DNA from 2 places in the Streptomyces sp. NPDC014801 genome. Region 2 is predicted to be linked to the other one. Evidence: predicted binding sites of a transcription regulator. Region 2 holds the regulator's gene; the other holds the start of a gene.
What was found. Region 2 encodes HrcA, which represses chaperone genes, less so after heat shock. Its sites were predicted from a motif close to TTNGCACTCNGNNNNNCNGAGTGCNAA; they were not measured.
Positions count from the first base shown of each region.

Region 1: the regulator HrcA is predicted to act here: its motif matches at 2,112-2,138, upstream of groL (chaperonin GroEL).

Region 1 covers NZ_JBIBXG010000012.1:367,188-371,600, reverse strand. The annotation lists gene thrC (threonine synthase) at 1-1,058, shown strand, start outside; gene ACF1AL_RS29455 (MoaD/ThiS family protein) at 1,055-1,333, shown strand; gene ACF1AL_RS29450 (cold-shock protein) at 1,743-1,946, shown strand; gene groL (chaperonin GroEL) at 2,297-3,919, shown strand; gene ACF1AL_RS29440 (NADH:flavin oxidoreductase) at 4,269-4,413, shown strand, end outside.
Region 2 covers NZ_JBIBXG010000001.1:484,466-488,878, reverse strand. The annotation lists gene ACF1AL_RS02115 (nitronate monooxygenase) at 1-561, opposite strand, end outside; gene dnaJ (molecular chaperone DnaJ) at 721-1,857, opposite strand; gene hrcA (heat-inducible transcriptional repressor HrcA) at 1,858-2,874, opposite strand; gene ACF1AL_RS02100 (MBL fold metallo-hydrolase) at 3,028-3,756, shown strand; gene ACF1AL_RS02095 (DUF3097 domain-containing protein) at 3,799-4,413, shown strand, end outside.

The sequences.
Region 1 (4,413 bases), on a different contig from region 2:
TGCTGCCCGTCCCCGCGGACGTGGCGGACAAGCCGAACCTCAACCCGGGCTGGACCAAGCTCGTCCAGGCCGACCACCTGGCCGCCGAGCTCGGCGTCGACGCCGGCAAGCTCTTCGTCAAGGACGACTCCGGCAACCCCACGCACTCCTTCAAGGACCGCGTGGTCGCGCAGGCCCTGGAGGCGGCGCGCGCCTTCGGCTTCACCACCCTGTCCTGCTCCTCCACCGGCAACCTGGCCGGCGCCGTCGGCGCCGCCGCCGCCCGGGCCGGCTTCCGCTCCTGCGTGTTCATCCCGCACGACCTGGAGCAGGGCAAGGTCGTCATGGCCGCGATCTACGGCGGCGAGCTCGTCGGCATCGAGGGCAACTACGACGACGTGAACCGCTTCTGCTCGGAGCTGATCGGCGACCCGGCCGGCGAGGGCTGGGGCTTCGTCAACGTCAACCTGCGCCCCTACTACGCCGAGGGCTCCAAGACCCTGGCGTACGAGGTCTGCGAGCAGCTCGGCTGGCGGCTGCCCGACCAGATCGTGATCCCGATCGCCTCCGGCTCGCAGCTCACCAAGGTCGACAAGGGCCTGCAGGAGCTGATCAAGCTGGGCCTGGTCGAGGACAAGCCGTACAAGATCTTCGGCGCGCAGGCCGAGGGCTGCTCGCCGGTGTCCACCGCCTTCAAGGCCGGGCACGACGTGGTCCGCCCGCAGAAGCCGAACACGATCGCCAAGTCGCTCGCCATCGGCAACCCGGCCGACGGCCCGTACGTCCTCGACATCGCCCGCCGCACCGGCGGCGCGGTGGAGGACGTCACCGACGAGCAGGTCGTCGACGCGATCAAGCTGCTGGCCCGCACGGAGGGCATCTTCGCGGAGACCGCCGGCGGGGTGACCGTGGGAGTGACCCGCAAGCTGATCGAGAACGGTCTCCTGGACCCCACGAAGACCACGGTCGTCCTGAACACCGGCGACGGCCTGAAGACCCTGGACGCGGTGGCCGGCACGGGCCTGACCGCCACCATCCGCCCGACCCTGGACTCCTTCCGAGAGGCTGGCCTCGCATGAGCGTGACCGTTCGTATCCCGACCATCCTGCGCACCTACACCGGCGGCCAGGCCGAGGTGAAGGCCGAGGGCGCGACCCTCGCCGAGGTGATCGCCGACCTGGAGAAGAACCACACCGGCATCGCCGCCCGCGTGCTGGACGACCAGGGCAAGCTGCGCCGGTTCGTCAACGTGTACGTCAACGACGACGACGTCCGCTTCGAGCAGGGCCTGGACACGCCCACCCCGGACGGCGCCGGCGTGTCGATCATCCCGGCGGTCGCCGGCGGCTGCTGACACACGGAGTTCATCGCGATTGCCCCCTCCGTGAGAGAAGCGGAGGGGGCAATTCCATGTGATTAGACGCGGTAGAGTTGGGGAACGCGCCCCGGAATCAACGGGGTGCGATCTCAGGAACCTGCTGCACGGGCGACAAGAAGTAGCCAAAGTACGCGGGTTTTTTGTCTTTTTTGCCCCCCTTTGTGCGGCCCGACTTGCTCGGAATTCAGGCGAATTCACGTGAGATTCCGGACCGGTCCCGTCCAGAATTCTCGTCCGACTGACCTGTTGCAGAGGGCAGTTGGACAGATACATTCAGCCGCGGTCGACGCGTTCCGGCGCACGCCCCCACCCATCGGGGGGCGAGGTCTGACCCGGATCCGCGAAGTGTGGATCTGTGCAAGGGCCAGTAATAGGGGAGTTAGGCATGGCTCAGGGCACCGTCAAGTGGTTCAACGCGGAGAAGGGGTACGGCTTCATCGCGGTCGACGGTGGTGCGGACGTCTTCGTCCACTACAGCGCGATCCAGATGGACGGCTACCGCACCCTGGAAGAGGGCCAGCGGGTGGAGTTCGAGATCTCGCAGGGCCAGAAGGGCCCGCAGGCCGACATGGTCCGCGTCACCGCCTGAACGTTCATTCACGCCGAAGGGCCCGCACCTCGCACAGGGTGCGGGCCCTTCCGCATGCCCGGCCGCCCCGCGCCGCGCCCCGCCGGCCGTCCGCGCGGGCCGCCCCGGCCGCCGTACGCCGGTGTTCGCGGGGGGCTGATCCATCGGCCCGACCCCCGGGAGGCGCTTGCACTCACCATGCCCGAGTGCTAATCATTGGCGTTAGCACTCTGAAGGTGAGAGTGACAACGTAAGGACCGGGTCGGTGAGGCCAGGGCCGGTGGGGAAGGAACCTTCCGGTCGGGGCCGTCCGTCGCGGGCGCGGGCGCGGTCCGAAGTAATCACCCCCAGTCCTGGAGGGACCACTTCACATGGCCAAGATCATCGCGTTCGACGAGGAGGCGCGGCGCGGCCTCGAGCGCGGCATGAACCAGCTCGCGGACGCCGTGAAGGTGACGCTCGGCCCCAAGGGCCGCAACGTCGTCCTCGAGAAGAAGTGGGGCGCGCCCACGATCACCAACGATGGTGTCTCCATCGCCAAGGAGATCGAGCTCGAGGACCCGTACGAGAAGATCGGCGCCGAGCTGGTCAAGGAAGTCGCCAAGAAGACGGACGACGTCGCCGGTGACGGTACGACCACCGCGACCGTGCTCGCCCAGGCCCTGGTCAAGGAAGGCCTGCGCAACGTCGCCGCCGGCGCCAACCCGATGGCCCTGAAGCGCGGTATCGAGAAGGCCGTCGAGGCCGTCTCCGCCGCCCTGCTGGAGCAGGCGAAGGACGTCGAGACCAAGGAGCAGATCGCCTCCACCGCGTCCATCTCCGCCGCCGACACCCAGATCGGCGAGCTGATCGCCGAGGCGATGGACAAGGTCGGCAAGGAAGGCGTCATCACCGTCGAGGAGAGCAACACCTTCGGCCTGGAGCTCGAGCTCACCGAGGGCATGCGCTTCGACAAGGGCTACATCTCCGCCTACTTCGCGACCGACATGGAGCGCATGGAGGCGGTGCTCGAGGACCCGTACATCCTCATCGCCAACTCCAAGATCTCCTCGGTCAAGGACCTGCTCCCGCTGCTGGAGAAGGTCATGCAGTCGGGCAAGCCGCTGCTGATCATCGCCGAGGACGTCGAGGGCGAGGCCCTGTCGACCCTGGTCGTCAACAAGATCCGCGGCACCTTCAAGTCCGTGGCCGTCAAGGCTCCGGGCTTCGGCGACCGCCGCAAGGCCATGCTCGGCGACATCGCCATCCTCACGGGCGGCGAGGTCATCTCCGAGGAGGTCGGCCTCAAGCTGGAGAACGCGACCCTGGACCTCCTGGGCCGCGCCCGCAAGGTCGTCATCACCAAGGACGAGACCACCATCGTCGACGGTGCCGGCTCCTCGGACCAGGTCGCGGGCCGTGTGAACCAGATCCGCGCCGAGATCGAGAACAGCGACTCCGACTACGACCGCGAGAAGCTGCAGGAGCGCCTGGCGAAGCTCGCCGGCGGTGTCGCGGTCATCAAGGCCGGTGCCGCCACCGAGGTGGAGCTCAAGGAGCGCAAGCACCGCATCGAGGACGCCGTCCGCAACGCCAAGGCGGCCGTCGAGGAGGGCATCGTCGCCGGTGGTGGCGTGGCCCTGCTGCAGACCACCCACGTCTTCGACAAGCTCGAGCTCGACGGCGACGAGGCGACCGGCGCCCAGGCCGTGAAGCTCGCGCTGGAGGCCCCGCTCAAGCAGATCGCCGTGAACGCCGGCCTCGAGGGCGGCGTCGTGGTGGAGAAGGTGCGCAACCTGACCCCGGGCCACGGCCTGAACGCCGCGACCGGCGAGTACGTCGACCTGGTCGCCGAGGGCATCATCGACCCGGCCAAGGTGACGCGCTCCGCGCTGCAGAACGCCGCGTCGATCGCCGCGCTGTTCCTCACCACCGAGGCCGTCATCGCCGACAAGCCGGAGAAGGCCGCTGCCCCGGCCGGCGGCGGCATGCCGGGCGGTGACATGGACTTCTGATCCCTCGCGGATCACCTGTCCTTCCGGGCCTTCCCGAAGGCCTTCGCCGAGGGCGGCACTCCCTGTCTCGTGGCAGGGGGTGCCGCCCTCGGGCGTTTCCGGGGCCGTAGGGGTGCCGGGATCGTCCGCAGGCCGAGTCCGTACGCGTGCCGAGTCCGTACGCGTGCCGAATCCGTACGTGCCGAGTCCGTGGGCGTGCCGGGGACGCATGCGCGCCGGGGCGCGGGCGTGGCCGGGATCACAGCGCGCGGGGGCGCCGGGGCGGAATGTGGCGGCGGGCATGGAGAGTTGCTTCAGTTGTTGCAACAATGCGCGCGCACATACCTACCGGTACCCGAGGAGCCCCCGTATGAGCCTCACCGAGCCCGCCGCCTCCCGCGCGGCCGCACTGCTGTCCCGCCCGGTCACCATCAACGGCCTGACCGTCCCGAACCGCATCGCCATGGCGCCGATGACCCGTATGTTCTCGCCGGGCGGCGTTCCCGGTGAGGACG
Region 2 (4,413 bases):
CGGCACGTCCCGGTGCGTGCCCTGGTGACCGCCGGCCTCCACGCCCTGGGCGATCACCGCGTCGGCGCCGGAGCGCTCCACGGCCACCGCCTCCTCCGCGGTCGTGGCCGTGACGAGCACGAACGTGCCGACGCGGTGCAGGGAGTCGACGACCTCACGGCTCGGCACGCCGAAGTGGAAGGAGACCACCGGCACGGGGTCGTCGCGCAGCACGGCGAGCTTGGTGTCATAGCCGTCGTCGCGCCCGCTGTCGGGGTCGCCGAGCTCGGTGTCGTACCAGGTGGCCTCGCCGGCCAGCTGGTGCGCGTAGACCTCGACGGCGCCGGACTCCGCGTACTCCGGCTGCGGCATGAAGAGGTTGACGCCGAAGGGGCGGCTCGTCAGGCTCCGCAGCTGCTTGATCTCCTGGTACATCCCGTCGGCGGTCTTGTATCCGGCGGCGAGGAACCCGAGGCCGCCCGCCTCGCAGACGGCGGCCGCGAGAGGCGGCACGGAGACGCCGCCCGCCATGGGTGCCTGCACGATCGGGTGGGGGAAAAGACCGGTCAGCGCGGTGGACATGACGGCATGGTGTCACGTCCCCCGGACAAGTCAGAATCCACCCGTCCTGTTGGCATAGGCCACCGGAATGGGTGGCTCACCCCCACCCGCGCCCGGCGGGCCGAAGGCGTCCTCCACCCCGGCCCACCGCCGCCCGGCACCCGCCCCGCGGCCCGCACCTCACCGCCCGTTGAAGGCGTCCTTCAGCCGCGAGAACAGGCCCTGCTGGCCCGGCTGGAACTGGCCGGTCGGGCGTTCCTCGCCGCGCAGTTTCGCCAGTTCGCGCAGGAGGCGTTCCTGCTCGGGGTCGAGCTTGGTCGGGGTCTGCACCTCGACGTGCACGATGAGGTCGCCCCGGCCGCCGCCGCGCAGATGCGTGACGCCGCGGTTGTGGAGCGGGATCGACTGGCCGGACTGCGTGCCGGGCCGGATGTCGACCTCCTCCATGCCGTCCAGCGTCTCCAGCGGCACCTTGGTGCCGAGGGCCGCCGCCGTCATCGGGATGGTCACCGTGCAGTGCAGGTCGTCGCCGCGCCGCTGGAACACCGCGTGCGGCAGCTCGTGGATCTCGACGTACAGGTCACCGGCGGGACCGCCACCGGGCCCGACCTCGCCCTCGCCGGCGAGCTGGATGCGGGTGCCGTTGTCGACACCGGCCGGGATCTTCACGGTCAGCGTGCGCCGCGAGCGGACCCGGCCGTCGCCCGCGCACTCCGGGCACGGGTTCGGCACGATCGTCCCGAAGCCCTGGCACTGCGGGCACGGCCGCGAGGTCATGACCTGGCCCAGGAAGGACCGGGTGACCTGCGAGACCTCACCACGGCCGCGGCACATGTCACAGGTCTGCGCGGAGGTGCCCGGCGCGGCGCCCTCACCCGAACAGGTGGCGCAGACGATCGCCGTCTCGACCTGGATGTCCTTCGTGGTGCCGAAGGCCGCCTCGTCGAGCTCGACCTCCACCCGGATCATCGCGTCCTGGCCCCGGCGGGTGCGCGAGCGCGGCCCGCGCTGCGACGCCGTACCGAAGAACGCGTCCATGATGTCGGAGAAGTTCCCGAAGCCGCCCGCGCCGAAGCCGCCCGCGCCGGCGCCGCCGGACTGCGAGAGCGGGTCGCCGCCGAGGTCGTAGACCTGCTTCTTCTGCGGGTCCGACAGCACCTCGTAGGCGGCGTTGATCTCCTTGAACCGCTCCTGCGTCTTCGGATCGGGGTTGACGTCAGGGTGCAGCTCGCGCGCGAGCCGCCTGAACGCCTTCTTGATCTCATCCTGCGACGCGTCGCGGCGCACGCCGAGTACGGCGTAGTAGTCCGTGGCCACCTACGACTCCGCCAGGATCTGTCCGACGTACCGTGCCACTGCGCGTACCGCTCCCATCGTTCCCGGGTAGTCCATGCGGGTCGGTCCGACCACGCCGAGCTTGGCGACAGCCTCGCCGCCCGAACCGTAGCCGACCGACACGACGGACGTGGAGTTGAGTCCTTCGTGGGCGTTCTCATGACCGATACGGACGGTCACGCCCGGATCCTTGGCCTCGCCGAGCAGCTTCAGGAGGACGACCTGCTCCTCCAGCGCCTCCAGCACCGGCCGGATCGTGAGGGGGAAGTCGTGCGAGAACCGGGTGAGATTGGCGGTGCCGCCGATCATCAGCCGCTCCTCGTTCTCCTCGACGAGCGTCTCCAGCAGGGTGGACAGGACCGTGGAGACCGTACCGCGGTCCTCGACCTCGAAGGCCTCCGGCAGGTCCTCCACCAGCTTCGGCACGTCCGTGAACCTGCGGCCCGCGACGCGGCTGTTCAGCCGGGCCCGCAGGTCCGCGAGCGAGGTCTCGCCGAACGGCGCCGGGCAGTCCACCATGCGCTGCTCGACCCGGCCGGTGTCGGTGATCAGCACCAGCATCACCCGGGCGGGCGCCAGCGACAGCAGCTCCACGTGCCGCACCGTCGAGCGGGTCAGCGACGGGTACTGCACGACGGCGACCTGCCGCGTGAGCTGCGCGAGCAGCCGCACGGTCCGCGCGACGACGTCGTCGAGGTCGACGGCGCCCTTGAGGAAGTTCTGGATGGCGCGCCGCTCGGGCGCGGTCATCGGCTTGACCCCGGCCAGCTTGTCGACGAACAGCCGGTAGCCCTTGTCGGTGGGGATGCGCCCCGCGCTGGTGTGCGGCTGCGCGATGTACCCCTCGTCCTCCAGGGCCGCCATGTCGTTGCGGACCGTCGCCGGGGAGACGCCGAGATTGTGCCGCTCCGTGAGCGCCTTGGAACCGACCGGCTCCTCGGTGCCCACGTAGTCCTGGACGATGGCGCGCAGCACCTGAAGCCTGCGTTCACTCAGCATCGCGCACACCTCCAGAAAGTCGTTCCCCTCGGCATCTGCCCTGGCACTCTGCGCGTGCGAGTGCCAGACGTCCCCGCCCCAGTGTACGGCGGTGGTGCACGCCCCCGGCAAGGCCGGCCCTGCCGCCCGGTCGGTACGGATAGCGTCGGGGGTATGACGGTTACTTGGGAAGACCTGGGGTGGGAACGGCTGGCGGCCGGGGTGGGACGGTGCCGGCTGCCGGGCTGGGACTGCACGACGGGGCTGGTCCTCGGCGCCGGTACGGCGCTGATGATCGACGCCGGGTCGAGCCTCGCGGAGGGCGCCCGGCTGCGCGCCGAGGCCGAACGGCTCACCGGGCACGGTGTGACCCATCTCGCGTTCACCCACCCCCACTTCGACCACGTCCTCGGCGCGTCCTCGGTCCGGGCCGCCGACGTCTTCGGCGCGGTGGGCATCGACTCGGCGTTCACCCCGCGCGGCCGGGAGGAGCTGCGGGCGGACGCGGTGAGGAACGGACTGGACCCGGCGCTCGCGGAGGAGGCCGCGGCGGCGCCGGTGACGGTCGGTCATCTCGTCAGCGGCGAGTGGACCCTGGACCTCGGCGGCGGCCGCCAGGCGCTGCTGGCCAACGTGGGCCCCGGGCACACCGCCCACGACCTCGTCGTCCTCGTCCCCGGCGAGCGGGAGGTGGTCTTCTGCGGCGACCTCGTCGAGGAGTCCGGGGAGCCGCAGGCCGGCCCCGACGCCGTACCCTCGCACTGGCCGGACGCGCTGGACCGGCTGCTGGCGCTCGGCGGCGAGGACGCGCTGTACGTGCCCGGTCACGGAGCGGTGGTGGACGCCGCGTTCGTGCGGGCGCAGCGGGACGCGCTGGCCGGCCGCTTCGGCGTGTCGCGCTGATCCGGGCGCATTCCGCCGCGGGGTTCTCCTATCGTCATCCGAATGCGGCAGTACTCCCCCGACCTGACCCCGCCCTGGAAGAAGAAGCCGGCGCCGGTGCCCGAGGTGGCGGCCGAGCCGGGCCTGGTGGTGGAGGAGCCCGGCAGCGGCTTCTGCGGCGCGGTGATCCGCTGCGAGGCCGGCACGGTCACCCTGGAGGACCGCTTCGGCAAGCACCGCGTCTTCCCGCTCCAGCCGCGCGGGTTCCTGCTGGAGGGCCGCGTGGTGACGCTGGTGAGGCCCGCCTCGGCCGCTCCGGTACGGCCCGCCCGCACCGCCTCCGGGTCGGTCGCCGTGCCCGGTGCCCGCGCCCGCGTCGCCCGCGCCGGGCGGATCTACGTCGAGGGGCGGCACGACGCCGAGCTGGTGGAGAAGGTCTGGGGCGACGACCTGCGCATCGAGGGCGTGGTCGTGGAGTACCTGGAGGGCGTTGACGACCTCCCGGCGATCGTGGAGTCCTTCGCGCCGGGTCCCGACGCCCGGCTCGGCGTCCTGGTCGACCATCTGGTGCCGGGCACCAAGGAGTGGCGGATCGCCGAGGCCGTGACCAGCGAGCACGCGCTGGTGGTGGGCCACCCGTACATCGACATCTGGCAGGCGGTGAAGCCGTCGGCGCTG